Aquibium oceanicum: one gene and its partner. The protein of the gene in region 1 interacts with the protein of each later gene in a pairwise test. Links are inferred from orthologs where the notes say so. Each region holds a gene or a part of one and is shown on either strand. Other genes may lie near its edges.

Region 1 (8,144 bases):
ACCTCAGCGTCGACCTGAGCAATGCCCTTCGCCTTGTCGCGCAGGAAAGCTCCGACCTTGGCCTGGTCGAAATGGTAGGCATAGAGGAACGGCGACGCCGAGACGAATTCGCCGTCGATCAACCCGTAGGGGCTGCGGCCTCGCCGCATGAGTTCGCCGAAGAGGTGGATGTCGGCAAGCCGGATGTTCTTGGCGACGGCGTACACGTCGAGCGCGCAGAATTGCTCGTCCGGCCGGAAGTCGGGGCGGGCGGCCAGCGCATTCGGATCGTCGATCGGGCCGTCATAGTGGTGGCCCTTGCGCAGCCAGTCCTTGTGCCGGATGCCGAACTTGATCGTGGCGCCGGTGCTGCGGATGAATTCCGCCTCGTCAATTTCGAGCAGATCGAGAAGCTGGCGAAAGACTCCGGTGGTGCCCTCGCCGACGCCGATGGTCGGGATGCGGCTCGATTCGACGACGGTCACGTCGACCGCGAGCCCGGCGTTGTCCGCCTGCCGTTTCAGCATGTGCGCGGCGAGCCATCCGGCCGTTCCGCCGCCCACAACGACGTAATGCGTCCGCGATTTGTTCATGTGTTAGCCCCTCCCGGCTAACAAAAGAGCAGAAGATAGGGGGACTAGCAACCTGTCGTCATAATACCGTTTGGTAACGATAAGGCGGGTTGCGAACGATGGCACGGCCGCGCGCTGCCGGCGCAACGATGCCGCGATGTCGCGGGATCGAAAGCTTCCGGAACCGTACGTTTGGATGTATGGGAAAGACGAGGCGGACGGCGGGACAGCCGCCAGGAGGGGATGGATCGCCATGCCGGGACCGCGTTTACAGGCCTCGACGTCGAGCGGGATGAAAGGGAAGGCCGGCTGGTGCGCCGCCCTTCTGGTGTCGATCGGTTTTCCCTGCACGTCCGCGATTGCCGCGGACTGCAAGAGCTCTCCCGCCCCGCAGGTCGACTGGCAGGACTGTAACAAGAGCAACATCGTGGTGAGAGGGGCAGCCCTCGCGGGCGCGACGCTCGCCGGCGCCGATTTCACCCTGACCGATCTCCGCGACGCGGACCTGCGGAAGGCCGACCTCCAGAAGGCGACGCTGGTGCGTTCCTCGCTCGCCGGAGCCAACGCGGCGGGCGCGAACTTCGGACGGGCGGAAGCCTACCGGACGAGCTTCTCCGGCATGCAGGGCGACGGGGCGTCCTTTGCCAGCGCGGAACTCCAACGCGCCGATTTCTCCGGTGCGAACCTGGCCGGTGCGAATTTCGAGAAGGCGGAACTCGGACGCGCCAGCTTCGAAAAGAGCCGTCTGGAAGGCGCGCGCTTCACGCTGGCCAACCTCTCGCGCGCCAGCTTCGTCGGTGCCGAGATCGGCGGCGCCGTCGATTTCGAGAATGCCTTCCTGTACCTGACCCGCATCGAAGGCGTCGATCTCTCGTCCGCCACCGGCCTGGCACAGGCGCAGGTCGATCTCACCTGCGGCGACAGCGATACGAAGCTTCCAGCCGGACTTTCGCCTTCCGCGTCATGGCCCTGCAAATTCGACTGACCTCCCGGCCGCGCTCCAGCCGACTCGAATGATGCCCCGCCAAATTCGCGTTCGACAGTCCTTTTCCGCCCCGCTATAAGCCCGCGGTTCAAAGGACATCGTGGACATGACGGAAGCCATCGAAAAGGCGGTCGCGCGCCGCCGCACCTTCGCGATCATCTCGCATCCGGACGCGGGCAAGACGACGCTCACGGAAAAGCTGCTGCTGTTCGGCGGCGCGATCCAGCTCGCCGGCGAGGTGAAAGCCAAAAAGGACAAGATCCAGACCCGGTCGGACTGGATGAAGATCGAGCGCGAGCGCGGCATCTCGGTCGTCACCTCTGTGATGACTTTCGAATATGGCGACCATGTCTTCAACCTTCTGGATACGCCCGGCCACGAGGATTTCGCCGACGACACCTACCGCACGCTGACCGCCGTCGATTCGGCGGTCATGGTGATCGACGCCGCCAAGGGCATCGAGCCGCGCACGCTGAAGCTGTTCGAGGTCTGCCGGCTGCGCGATATCCCGATCGTTACCTTCGTCAACAAGATGGACCGCGAGACGCGCGATCCGTTCGAGATCCTGGACGAAGTCGAGGAGAAGCTGGCGCTGGATACCGCGCCGGTGACCTGGCCGATCGGCCGCGGACGGAGCTTCGGCGGCACCTATCATCTCGCCGACAACGCCATTCGCCGCGGCGATGCCGACAAGGAATGGATCAAGGTCAATGGGCCGCAGTCGGAGCAGGTGTCGGGTAGCCTGCCCGCCAACGAGCGCGACGCTTTCGTCGAGGAAATGGAGCTTGCGCGCGAGGCGTGCCGGCCCTTCGATCTTTCCGCCTTCCGCGACGGGCACCTGACGCCGGTGTTCTTCGGCTCGGCGCTGAGGAACTTTGGCGTGCGGGACCTGATCGAGGCGCTCGGCGCCTGGGCTCCGAGCCCGCGCGACCAGGAGGCCGACACCCGCACGATCCATGCGACGGAGGACAAGATGACCTCCTTCGTCTTCAAGATCCAGGCCAACATGGACCCCAACCACCGTGACCGCATCGCCTTCGTACGGGTCTGCTCGGGCAAGCTGGAGCGCGGCATGAAGGCCAAGCTCGTGCGCACGGGCAAGCCGATGAGCCTGTCGGCGCCGCAGTTCTTCTTCGCCCGCACGCGCGTCACAGCGGATGAGGCTTTTGCCGGAGACGTCGTGGGCATCCCCAACCACGGCACGCTGCGGATCGGGGACACGCTGACGGAGGGGGAGGAACTCCTGTTCCGGGGCGTCCCGAACTTTGCGCCCGAAATCCTGCGGCGCGTCCGGCTCGGCGACCCGATGAAGGCCAAGAAGCTGAAGGAGGCGCTGCAGCAGATGGCCGAGGAAGGGGTCGTCCAGCTCTTCACGCCCGAGGACGGCTCGCCGGCGATCGTCGGCGTCGTCGGCGCGCTGCAGCTCGATGTGCTCAAGGAACGGCTCAACGCAGAATATGGCCTGCCGGTCGATTTCGAGACGGCGCGCTTTTCGGTCTGCCGGTGGATCACGGCGGATTCGGCAAACGAGCTCGATCGTTTCGTCGAAGCCCACCGCGGCGATATCGCCCGCGACCTGGACGACGATCCCGTTTTCCTGGCGCCGCACGAGTTTGGGCTGAACTACGAGGCGGAACGCTGGAAGCAGATCCGCTTCGCCGCGATCAAGGATTATCAGGTGCGCGAGGCGGCATAGGCCGGACGCGGCCGGGAGGCTCGGCATGAAGAGCGACGTATCGAGCCCGGTTCTCGGCGTCATCCTCGCCGGGGGGCTCGGGCGCCGCATGGGGGGAGGCGACAAGCCGCTGCGCGTGCTTGCCGACCGCGTCATTCTCGACCGCGTCGTGGAGCGGTTCGCGCCGCAGTGCGATGCGCTTGTGCTCAACGCCAATGGCGACCCGGCCCGCTTCGCATCGTACGGGCTGCCGATAATCGCCGACGGCGTCGAAGGCTTCGCGGGGCCGCTGGCGGGGATTCTAGCGGGGCTGGAGCATGCCGCCGAGCGATTTCCCGGCGCTGAAACGGTCGCGACCGTTCCGGGCGATTGCCCCTTCTTGCCGCGAGATCTCGTCGTGAGGCTCGAGGAGGCGCGGGTGCGCGAATATGCCGACATCGCCATCGCCGCCTCGGGTGGCCGCCATCATCCCGTGGTGGGACTCTGGCCCGCGTCTTTGAAGGCTGATCTGCGCCGTGCGCTTGTCGAAGAGGATGTCCGCAAGGTCGAGCGCTTCGCTTCCCGCTACAGGATCGCGACCGTGGCCTGGCCGGCCGAGCCGCTCGATCCCTTCTTCAACGTGAACACGCCGGACGATCTCATCGAGGCCGAACGCCTGGTTTCGTTGCTGGAAGACTGATCTTCTGTGGAGCGCCGGTCGCGGGGTTCCAGAAAACGAGCGCCGGCTTGGTCAGGACGCGCGACGCCAGCGACAGCTCTCGACGAATTCCACGAGTTCCCTGGACGGCAGCGGACGTGCGAACGCGTAACCCTGCAGCGCGTCGCAGCCGAGCTTGTTCAGGATGCGTGCATGCTCCATCGTTTCCACGCCCTCGGCCAGGACCTGGATGCCGAGCGACTTGCCGATTTCGATGATCGAGCCGACCAGCTGGCACTGCGCCCGGGACTGGGAGATGGGCATCACGAGCTGCCGGTCGATCTTGAGGCGGCTGGGTTTGAGCTTCATCAGGCTGACGATCGAAGCGTAGCCGGTGCCGAAATCGTCGATCTCGATGTCGATCCCCAGTTCCTTGATGAGGTCGACGTTCCAGGCGACCAGTTCGTCCTGCTCGTCCAGGAAGATCGATTCCACCAGCTCGAAGGAAATGCGCCCGGGTTCGATCGACAGCTCGCGCAGGCTGGTGACCAGTTCCTCGTCGTGCAGACGCCGCGCCGAGACGTTGACCGAAGCCTTCGGGATCGCCAGCCCGGTGGCGTCCCATTCCTTCAGGTTGGTAAGCGTCTGTTCGAGGATGATGCGGTCGATGACGTCGACCACGTTGAGTTCCTCGGCGATCTTCATGAACGAAGCGGGCTGGAGAAGACCTTCAATTGGGTGTTCCCATCGCGCCAGCGCCTCGACGCCGATGACTTCCTGGCTTTCGGCATCGAACTGCGGCTGGTAATGGGCGACGAACTGGCCCTGCTCGATCCCCGACAGAATGTCGTCGGCGATGCGCTTGGTGGTGACGATTTCGGTGCGCAGTGCGTCATTGAAGAACTGGTAGCGGTTCCGCCCGCGGCTCTTCGCCCGGTAAAGGGCGATATCGGCATGCACCAGAAGCTGCGTCGGGTTGGCATCCACGTCGGTGTCGCTGGCGATGCCGATGCTGACGCCGAACCGGCATTCGTGGCTCTGGTAGGACACCGGGCGCTGGATTTCGCCAATGATGCGCTCGGCAAGATCGGAGAGATAGGGGGTTCCGGCCTCCTCGTGCGACCAGGCGCGGCGGCAAACGATGACGAACTCGTCGCCGCCGACGCGCGCCACGAAGTCCCCGTCCCGAACGGAGTTTCTCAGCACTCTCGCGGCATGCACGAGCATGGCGTCGCCGGCCGCGTGCCCGAGCGTGTCGTTGATCTGCTTGAAGCGGTCGAGATCGATGTGCAGCAGGCCGGCGGTCTCGCGTCCGGCCTCGAAGAGTTCGGCATGTTCGGCGAGCACGCCGTCCAGGTATCGGCGGTTCGGCAATCCCGTCAGCGCGTCGTGCAGCGCGGTGAACTCGATACGCTCCTTGGCCGCTTCCAGCTCCCGGTTGCGTGCTTCGGTGAGGGTGTTGGCGCGCTTGAGTTCCTCGTTCAGCGCGACGTCGGCCGACACGTCCCAGTTTACCCCGACGATGCGGGCGGGTTCCCCGAAATCCCGGTAGACCGCGCCGATCGCGCGTATGTGATGGACGTCGCCGTTCGGCAGGGCGAGGCGATATTCCGACAGGTATTTCCCGCTGCCCTCGAGTGCAGTACGGAACTCCTCCTGGGCCCGCCCGGCGTCTTCGGGATGCAGTCTTTGGGACCAGGACGCATAGTCGCGGGAACCCGCGTCCGCCGGATAGCCGTAGATTTCGTTCATACGGTCGTCCCAGAAGAGCTCGTTGGACTCGATGTCCAGTTCCCAGACGCCTACGCGCGAAGTGTCCAGCGCCAGCCGCAACCTGCGCGACAGGCGCGCGAGCTGCATTTCGCGGCGGTGAAGTTCGCCGATGTGCAACTGCCGCTCTTCCATGAGGCGACCGCTGGCGAAGATCGGAACGAGGATGAAGGCGCCTCCGATGAACATGACGGCGCGGAGCCACCACACGTTCGGCGGCGAGGATTTCCAGCCGCCTTTCGGGATCGCGGCCATTCGCCACCCGCCAGACGGTAGTTGCACGTCGAGTTCCACCGGATCGTCCTGCGCGACGTCCTCGCGGCCGAAGAACCGCGTTCCGTCGGCGCCGAGAGCATCCGTGCCGGTGATGGCGATGTCGATCCCGAGTCCCGACGCATAGAGGCCGCTGTCGGCGTAGAGCCGCGGGACGTCGATGACGGCCGACACGATGCCCCAGAAATGCCCGTGGTTCGGCTCGTCGACGAAGACCGGGAAGCGGGCGACCAAACCCTTCCCGCCCTGCACGAGATCGAGAGGACCGGCGAGCACGAGTTCGCCCGTGTCGCGGGCGCGGAATGCGGCTTGGCGCTGCGCTTCCGATGTCGTGTAGTCGAGCCCGATCGCCTGCTCGTTGCCTTCGATCGGATACATCATAGAGACGACCAGATCGGGGGCGGCGGCGATGTTGCGCAATTGCGTCCGTTCCGCCATGAGCTTTGCGGCCAGCAGCGAGAATTCCTGCTGGCCGATGTCGGGGTTGGCCGAGATGGTCGCCACGAGCCCGCGCACCAGCTGCACGTTCCCGTTTATGTTGCCCTCGAGCCGGGCGCGAACGAGGCTGGCTTCGTTGTAGACCTTGGCGCGGAGTTCGCGCTCGAACACCTGCTGGTTCTGATATTCCGCCACGATGCCGGCGGCGATGATCACGACGAACGCCGTCGCAGCGGTCGCATTCGCCGGACGGCGGATCAGGGCCGACAATCTCGAAACGAACGCTCGGAACGCTGAAAACAAAACTCGGGAGCCTTCTCCTGTCCAAGTATGCACGTTAGGCACGAGTGCTTAAATTTGCCTTAGGGGATGAGATTCCCGCCGGGGAGCACTATCCGGTGCTCTCGACGTCCGGGCTCTGCTCCATTTCCCGCGGCCGGATGCAGACCACCAGGATGCGGGCGTCTTGCGGTCCCGCCGAGGCGTAGAGGTGGCCACGGCTGGAGTCGAAATAGAGGCTTTCGCCCTTTCCGAGGGTAACCGGAGAGCGGTCTTCCAGATGTACCGTGACGCGCCCCTCCAGCACGATCAGGAATTCCTCGCCGGCGTGGCTGACGAAGCGGTCGAAGCGCATGCGCTCGAAGGGCTGCAGCGTGCCCAGCATCGGCGTCATCGCCTTGCCTCTCAACTCCGGAAACAGCATTTCGTAGGAGTAGTTCTCCGTCACGTGGAGCCGGTATTCGTCCTCGCGCGCGATTGCGACCGCGCCCGGGCGGAACCGGGATCCGTGTTCGGAAAAGAGCTCCATCAGGTCGATACCGAGCCCGTCGGCCAGCTCGCTGAACCGGTCGTAGGTCAGGGCCATCAGCCCGCGCTCGACCTTGGATACGGTCGAGACCGCGAGCCCCGAAAGCCGCGCGACGTCGCTCAGCGTCAGGCCGCGGCTGCGCCGAAGCTGCCGCAACCTTTCACCCATGCGCACGCGCCGGTCCGCAGCATCCGTGCGTCGTGAAACCTGCTGATCCATCCGCTCAAGGTACGGAGGGCGGTATCGTTCGTCCACCTCATTTTCCGATCGGAAAATCTCTGCTAGTGCTCAGTTCTCAACCGGGGAGTTCGGCCATTGGCGGCGGCATCTGTCGAAACATGCGACATTCTCGTCATCGGAGCTGGGATGGCCGGGGCTTCGGTGGCTTCCGAACTGGCCGGGACGTATCGCGTGCTGCTCGCCGAGCGCGAGGGCCAGCCCGGATATCACACGACCGGACGCTCCGCCGCGCTGTTTTCGGAGACCTACGGTCCGCCGCAGATCAGGGCTCTGTCGCGAGCTTCCAGGGCGTTCTTCGACGGTCCGCCGACCGGTTTCGCGGCCGCCCCGATCCTGTCGCCGCGCGGCGTGCTGACGGTCGCTCGCCCCGATCAGATCGAGGCACTGGAACGGGAACTCGCCACCTTTCCGGTCGGCGAAAAGATCCGCCGCGTTTCTCCCGCCGAGGCATCAGCGCTGATGCCCTTGATGCGCGACGGCTACGTCGCCGGGGCGATCCACGACACCAGCGCGCGTGACATCGACGTCCATGCGCTGCACCAGGGTTATCTTCGCCAGTTCCGCGCGGCGGGCGGACGGCTGGAGACCGGCGCGGAAATCCTCGGCATCGAACGGGACGGGGCGACCTGGCGCATCCGGACGTCGAACCTCGAGATACGCGCCGCTATCGTCGTGAACGCCGCGGGCGCCTGGGCCGACGAGATCGGCGTGATGGCAGGCGCCAACAGGATCGGGCTCGTTCCGAAGCGCCGCACCGCCCTCATCAT
Region 2 (5,536 bases), 2.1 Mb from region 1 along the record:
GCATCTCCCTCAGGCGCTGGAGAAGGCAGGCTTCAGCGGTCCGGAGGTCGAAGGAATCTGCGGCGGCAATGCCATGCGGGTCCTGAAGGCGGCGTGGGGGGCCTGACCATGCTCTTCAATCGTCCCCGCGCCGAGCGCGTCATGGAGCGTGAAGGTCTCGACGCGCTCCTCCTGGCCGATCCGCGCACCTTTATCTACGCCACGGACTTCCCGGTGCCGTCGACCTTCTCGTTCCTCGACCGGCCTTTCCTAGCGCTGGTCTTCGGCGACCGCGACCACACCGCGGCGGTGGTCCCGAGCTGGGATTTCGAGGACATGAAGCGGCGCAGCTGGGTTCCCGAAATCCTGGGCTACACGGAATTCGCGACCGACATGGACGGCGACCTCTTGCCCTCCTGGAAAGCCGCGCTCGACCGGCTGCTGCCGGCGAGCGCGCGAGTTGGCTTCGAAGAGCGCTACCTGCCGGCCTGGATCCTCTCGGCGATCGGCGAATTGCGGCCGAACCTGCGGCTCGTGCCGGCGCAGGCGGCGATCCGGGACATTCGCTCGGTGAAGACGCCGGACGAAATCGCGCGCATCCGCGTCGCCACCACCGCGATGGAGGAGGCGGTCGGAGACATGTTTGCGGCCACCCGGGACGGCGTGACGGAGACGCGACTCGGCCGGGTCTACGCCGCGGGCGTCGCGGCGCGGGGCTGCGAGAACATCGCCAACTTCGTGCTGGGCTTCGGCCCGGGCGGGGCCGTCAGCCATGCCGTCCCGGGCGAACGGAAGCTTCGTGCCGGCGATGCGATCCGCTTCGATCTGGGCGCCCGCTATCAGGGATACCACGCCGACACGGCGGTCACGCGCATGTGGAAATCCATGTCCACAGAGCAGGAGAACCTCTACCTCGGATGCCTGGATAGCCAACGCGCTGCGGCGGAACTGCTGCGCGCCGGCCGCCCCGTGCGCGAGCTCTACGACGCCGCCATACGCGTGGCGCGCAAGCGCATCCCCACCTTCCGCATGGAGCATGTCGGCCACGGGCTCGGAGTGGAGCACCACGAAAGCCCTCCGCTGATCGGCGGCGGGGAAGCGGTTCTCGAAGCCGACATGGTCATCAACGTCGAGACGCTCTTCCTCGACCCGGAACACGGCGGTTTCGCGATCGAGGACACCTACCTCGTGACCGAGACCGGCGCCCAGCAAATCACGGGTTTCGACCGCCAGCCCGTGCTGGAGCCAGTATGAGGCGGAAACACAAGAAAAGAGGATGGAACACATGAAGACGAGAATGAGACATCTCATCGCGGCGTCGGTGATCGGCATCGTTGCCGCTTCCGCGGCGCATGCGCAGGACAATCCGACGCTCAGCGGCGAAGGCGACAAGTTTACGTTGAAGACCGTGACGCAGACCCTGCCGACCCTGACGCAGTACACCAAGGTCGAAATGCCGATCTACAAGCAGGTCCCGGACTGGACGAACGGCCGGGTCGCCGTCGAACCGTCGACCTGGGCCGAATACGGAGTTCAGGCCGCCGACATCCTGAACCTCGTGCGGCAAGGCCAGGTCGATGTCGGGGCTGCTCCGCTGGCACAGGTCTCCGGCCAGGTTCCGTTCCTCGAGATCGCCGATCTCGCGGGCCTGAGCCCCGACGTGAAGACCGCGCGTTCGGTCGCCGACGCGGTGATCGACGCGTCGAACACGGAACTCGAGAAGTTCGGCATCCGCATGATCGGGACCTATCCCTTCCCGGCCAACATCATGTTCTGCAAGGATGAAGTGGACAGCCTCGCCGACCTCGAAGGCCACAAGGTCCGCACCTTCAGCCCCTCGCAGAACGATCTCGTCCAGAGCCTCGGCGGACAGACTGTCTCCATCGGCTTCCCCGAGGTCTACGGCGCGCTCGAGCGCGGAGTGGCGGACTGTGCGGTGACGGCGGCGCTGTCGGGCAACGCCGCCAAATGGTTCGAGGTGACCAACAGCATGCTGAACATTCCCGTGTCCTGGGGAACCGGCGGCTACTATGTCTCGCTCGACTGGTGGAACGGACTCGCCCCCGACGTCCAGACCTTCGTCGGCGATCTCTACGCAAAGATCGAGGACGAGCAGTGGGCATTGGCGGCCGCGGGCACCGCGGACGGCGTCGCCTGCAACTCGGGCGACGAAGCGAACTGCAAGATCGGCCAGCTCGTGTCCGCGGAACAGGCGATGAGTGTCGTGACCCCGTCAGAAGAGGACATGGCCAAGCTGCGCCAGACGCTGACGGATGTCGTGATCCCCGCCTGGGTCGCCCGCTGCGGGGAAGACTGCGCGGCGAAGTTCGACGAGATCCTTGGCCCGGTGACTGGCCTGTCCGCTTCGACGAATTGATGCGATGCCGGGCGGGACCTTCCCGCCCGGCCACTGACAGCCGGCGGACAGAGCCGACGAGACTTTCCAGGGAGACGAGTGTGGATGATGTGATAGGCGAGGCGCTCGACCGCCTCATCTGCGTGGAGATGCGCTATGCTTCCGGGGTGCCCAGAGGCATCATTCATCGGCTCTACGATGCCGCCCGCGCGGAGGCTGGACGCCCGCTGACCACGCTTGCGACTGAACTCCTGGTGAAGGCAGTCAAGCCGGGCGATCGCGTGCTGATCGTGACCGGCGCCGGCGCTCCACCGTTTCTGCCCTACGGCGAAACGGATGGACCGCTCGGCGCGGTGGCCATCGCCCATGCGCTCGACCTCGCTCTCGGTGCGAAGCCGATTTTCCTGTCGGAGGAGCGCAATCTGGCTCCGATCGCAGCGACGGCGGAAGCCGCGGGCCTCTCCGTTCTGGCAGAAGACATGTTCGCGGCCCGGGCCGCCTCCGCCATGTGCGTTCCGCTGCTCATGGCTCCGGAGGACTGGGAGGGCCAAGCCGCCGCGCTCGTCGAGCAGCACCGTCCGGCCGCGGTGATTTTCGTCGAAAAGGGCGGGCCTAACGACAAGGGCCGCTTCCACACGATCACCGGCAACGGACGGGACCGCACCGTCATGGCCTCGGCCGACGCGCTGGCCGACGCCGCGGGCAGGGCGGGCATCCCGACGATCGGTATCGGCGACGGCGGAAACGAGATCGGCTTCGGGCGCGTCACGGAGGCGGTCGCCGAGATACAGGAATTTGGCCGGAAGTGCCGCTGCGGCTGCGGAGGCGGCATCGGGACCATCGTCAGGACCGACGTCCTGATGGTCGCCGCGATTTCCAACTGGGCCGGCTACGCGCTCGCCGCGGGCATCGCGCTGGCAACCGACCGTCCCGACGCGCTCCATGATCTGGGCATCGAGTCCGACATGCTCGCCGCCTGCGCCCGGGCGGGTGCAGTCGACGGGTTGAACGGGCGTCAGATGAGAGGCGTGGACGGAACGACGGCTGAAACGCAGATCGCCGTCATGACGATGATCCACAACATAGTGAGCAACGCGCGCCGACCGCTGCGTCGCGAGTTCTAATCGGCGACGGCGCCTACGATTTTCTGTTTGTCAGGACAACACCAGGAGCCGGCACTCCTCTCCGGCTTCGGCGGGCGGTGCGAAGGGCGCGCGTACGATGAAGGCTCCGGCTTCGGCCATGACGCGGAGCATGGAGGAATCCTGGATCATCGAGGGCGTGGCGACGATGCGGCCGTCTTCGCGGCGGATCGCGGCGCGCAGGTAGTCCTGGCGCTGGTCGTTTGCGGACACCGGTGCGCCGAGAACGCCGGTTCGCAGATCCGCCTCGTGCAGCCGGCCCGCCATGCGCGCAACCAGCGGCTTGAGGAAGACATAGGAGCAGACGAGGCTCGCTACCGGATTGCCCGGCAGACCGACGATTTTTCGGCCGCCGAGCGTTCCCGCCATGAGCGGCTTGCCGGGACGCATGGCGATTTTCCAGAAGTCGAGTTCGCCGCCGCGCGCCGTCAGCACTTCGCGCACCAGGTCGTGGACACCGACCGACGCGCCGCCGATCGTCACGATCAGATTCGCGCCCGCTTCCAGCGCCCGGTCGAGCGTGGCCGATATGGCGTCGCGGTCGTCCGCAACGATGCCGCAGTCGAGCACTCGAGCCCCCGCGGAGCGGACGATTTCGGCCACGCCGAACCCGTTCGAGGCGATGATCTGGCCCGGCCCCACGATACTGCCGGGCGGCAGCAGTTCGTCGCCCGTCGCGATGACCGCGACCAGCGGCTTCCTCACCACGTCGAGCGCGGCGTGATTGGCCGAGGCGGCAAGCGAAAGAGCCGGCGGGTCGAGCCGGCGTCCGCGGTTCAGCAACGGCTGGCCTTCGGTGAAATCGAGGCCGCGCGCGCGCACGTGGCGTCGGGCGGAGACGGTTTCCTTGGCTTCTATGACATTGTCGGCGATCGTGGTCGCGTCTTCCTGGATAAGGACGCAATCGCTGCCCTCGGGCATCGGCGCGCCGGTGAAGATGCGCACCGCCTGGCCCGGACCGACCGTGCCGGCAAAGGGCCGTCCAGCCGGGGCCGCGCCGATCACCTTCAGCCGGGCGGGCAGGCGGGAGACATCGGCCGAGCGGACCGCGTAGCCGTCCATGGCGGAGGCGTCGAAGGGCGGCTGCGTGCGCAAAGATACGATGTCAGCCGCGAGGATGCGGTCGCCGCAATCCGCGATCGGCAGGCGTTCGGCCGCCAGCGGCTCGACGCCGTCGAGCAGCAGGCGCAGCGCCTCGTCGACGGGGAGGAGAGCGGACGTTCTAGCCTGCATCGACGCGCCAGTCGCCCGATTTGCCACCAGTCTTCTCCAGCAGGCGGATGCCCGAGATGGTCATGCCGCGGTCAACCGCCTTCGCCATGTCGTAGATGGTGAGGCAGGCGACCGAGGCGGCGGTGAGTGCCTCCATCTCCACGCCGGTCTTTCCGGTCACCGACGCGGTGGCCTTCACGCGCAGCCCCGGCAGGTCCTCGTCCGGGTCGATCTCGACCGACACCTTGTTCAGCATGAGCGGATGGCAGAGCGGGATGAGCTCGTGCGTCTTCTTGGCGGCCATGATTCCGGCAATCCGCGCCGTGCCGAGCACGTCCCCCTTCCTGGCGTTGCCGTCGAGGATCATGCGCAAGGTCGCGGGCGCCATCGTGACACAGCCCTCGGCCACCGCGACGCGTGCGGTCTCGGCCTTTGCACCGACGTCGACCATGTGCGCCTCGCCGGAGGTGCTGATATGGGTGAGGGCGGCCTTCTCGGGCATTTTGGCCTCAGGCCGATTTCCGGACGTCCGCCGAGCCTAGACCGAGCAGCGTTTTCGTGGCCGCCGCTACGTCGTCCTGGCGCATCAGGCTCTCGCCGACGAGGAACGTGTTGATGCCGCGCGTTGCCAGCCGGCGGCAGTCGTCGTTCGTGAAGATGCCGCTTTCGCCGACGAGGATACGATCGTCGGGAACCATCTCGGCGAGCCGTTCCGACGTTGCGAGATCAACCTCGAAGGTCCGAAGGTTGCGGTTGTTGATGCCGATCAGCGGCGAGGAAAGGCGCAGCGCGCGCTCCATTTCCGGTTCGTCGTGCACCTCGATCAGGACAGCCATGTCGAGAGAAC

What was found. Proteins that work in one complex are often made in the same cells at the same time.
Region 2: the proteins of mobA (region 1) and BSQ44_RS13840 interact in binary tests that used the Escherichia coli proteins (3 or more experiments, as listed by UniProt). The link is inferred for Aquibium oceanicum from one-to-one orthologs.

Annotation. Positions count from the first base shown.
Region 1 is NZ_CP018171.1:687,067-695,210, forward strand. The notes cover bases 2,131-5,073. They hold mobA (molybdenum cofactor guanylyltransferase MobA), read left to right. Parts: upstream 2,131-3,257; coding sequence 3,258-3,890; downstream 3,891-5,073. Other genes in these bases: BSQ44_RS03470 (peptide chain release factor 3), read left to right, coding at 2,131-3,232; BSQ44_RS03480 (bifunctional diguanylate cyclase/phosphodiesterase), read right to left, coding at 3,942-5,073. In the rest of the region: BSQ44_RS03460 (tryptophan halogenase family protein), read right to left, coding at 1-572; BSQ44_RS03465 (pentapeptide repeat-containing protein), read left to right, coding at 844-1,536; more of BSQ44_RS03470, read left to right, coding at 1,643-2,130; more of BSQ44_RS03480, read right to left, coding at 5,074-6,599; BSQ44_RS03485 (helix-turn-helix domain-containing protein), read right to left, coding at 6,721-7,305; BSQ44_RS03490 (NAD(P)/FAD-dependent oxidoreductase), read left to right, coding at 7,504-8,144. UniProt on the Escherichia coli protein: Transfers a GMP moiety from GTP to Mo-molybdopterin (Mo-MPT) cofactor (Moco or molybdenum cofactor) to form Mo-molybdopterin guanine dinucleotide (Mo-MGD) cofactor.
Region 2 is NZ_CP018171.1:2,827,010-2,832,545, forward strand. What follows is about bases 2,601-5,536. They hold BSQ44_RS13840 (molybdopterin molybdotransferase MoeA), read right to left. Parts: upstream 4,711-5,536; coding sequence 3,490-4,710; downstream 2,601-3,489. Other genes in these bases: BSQ44_RS13835 (glutamate cyclase domain-containing protein), read left to right, coding at 2,601-3,459; moaC (cyclic pyranopterin monophosphate synthase MoaC), read right to left, coding at 4,700-5,191; trpC (indole-3-glycerol phosphate synthase TrpC), read right to left, coding at 5,199-5,536. Also shown: BSQ44_RS13820 (dipeptidase), read left to right, coding at 1-106; BSQ44_RS13825 (M24 family metallopeptidase), read left to right, coding at 109-1,233; BSQ44_RS13830 (TRAP transporter substrate-binding protein), read left to right, coding at 1,277-2,356; more of BSQ44_RS13835, read left to right, coding at 2,437-2,600. UniProt on the Escherichia coli protein: Catalyzes the insertion of molybdate into adenylated molybdopterin with the concomitant release of AMP.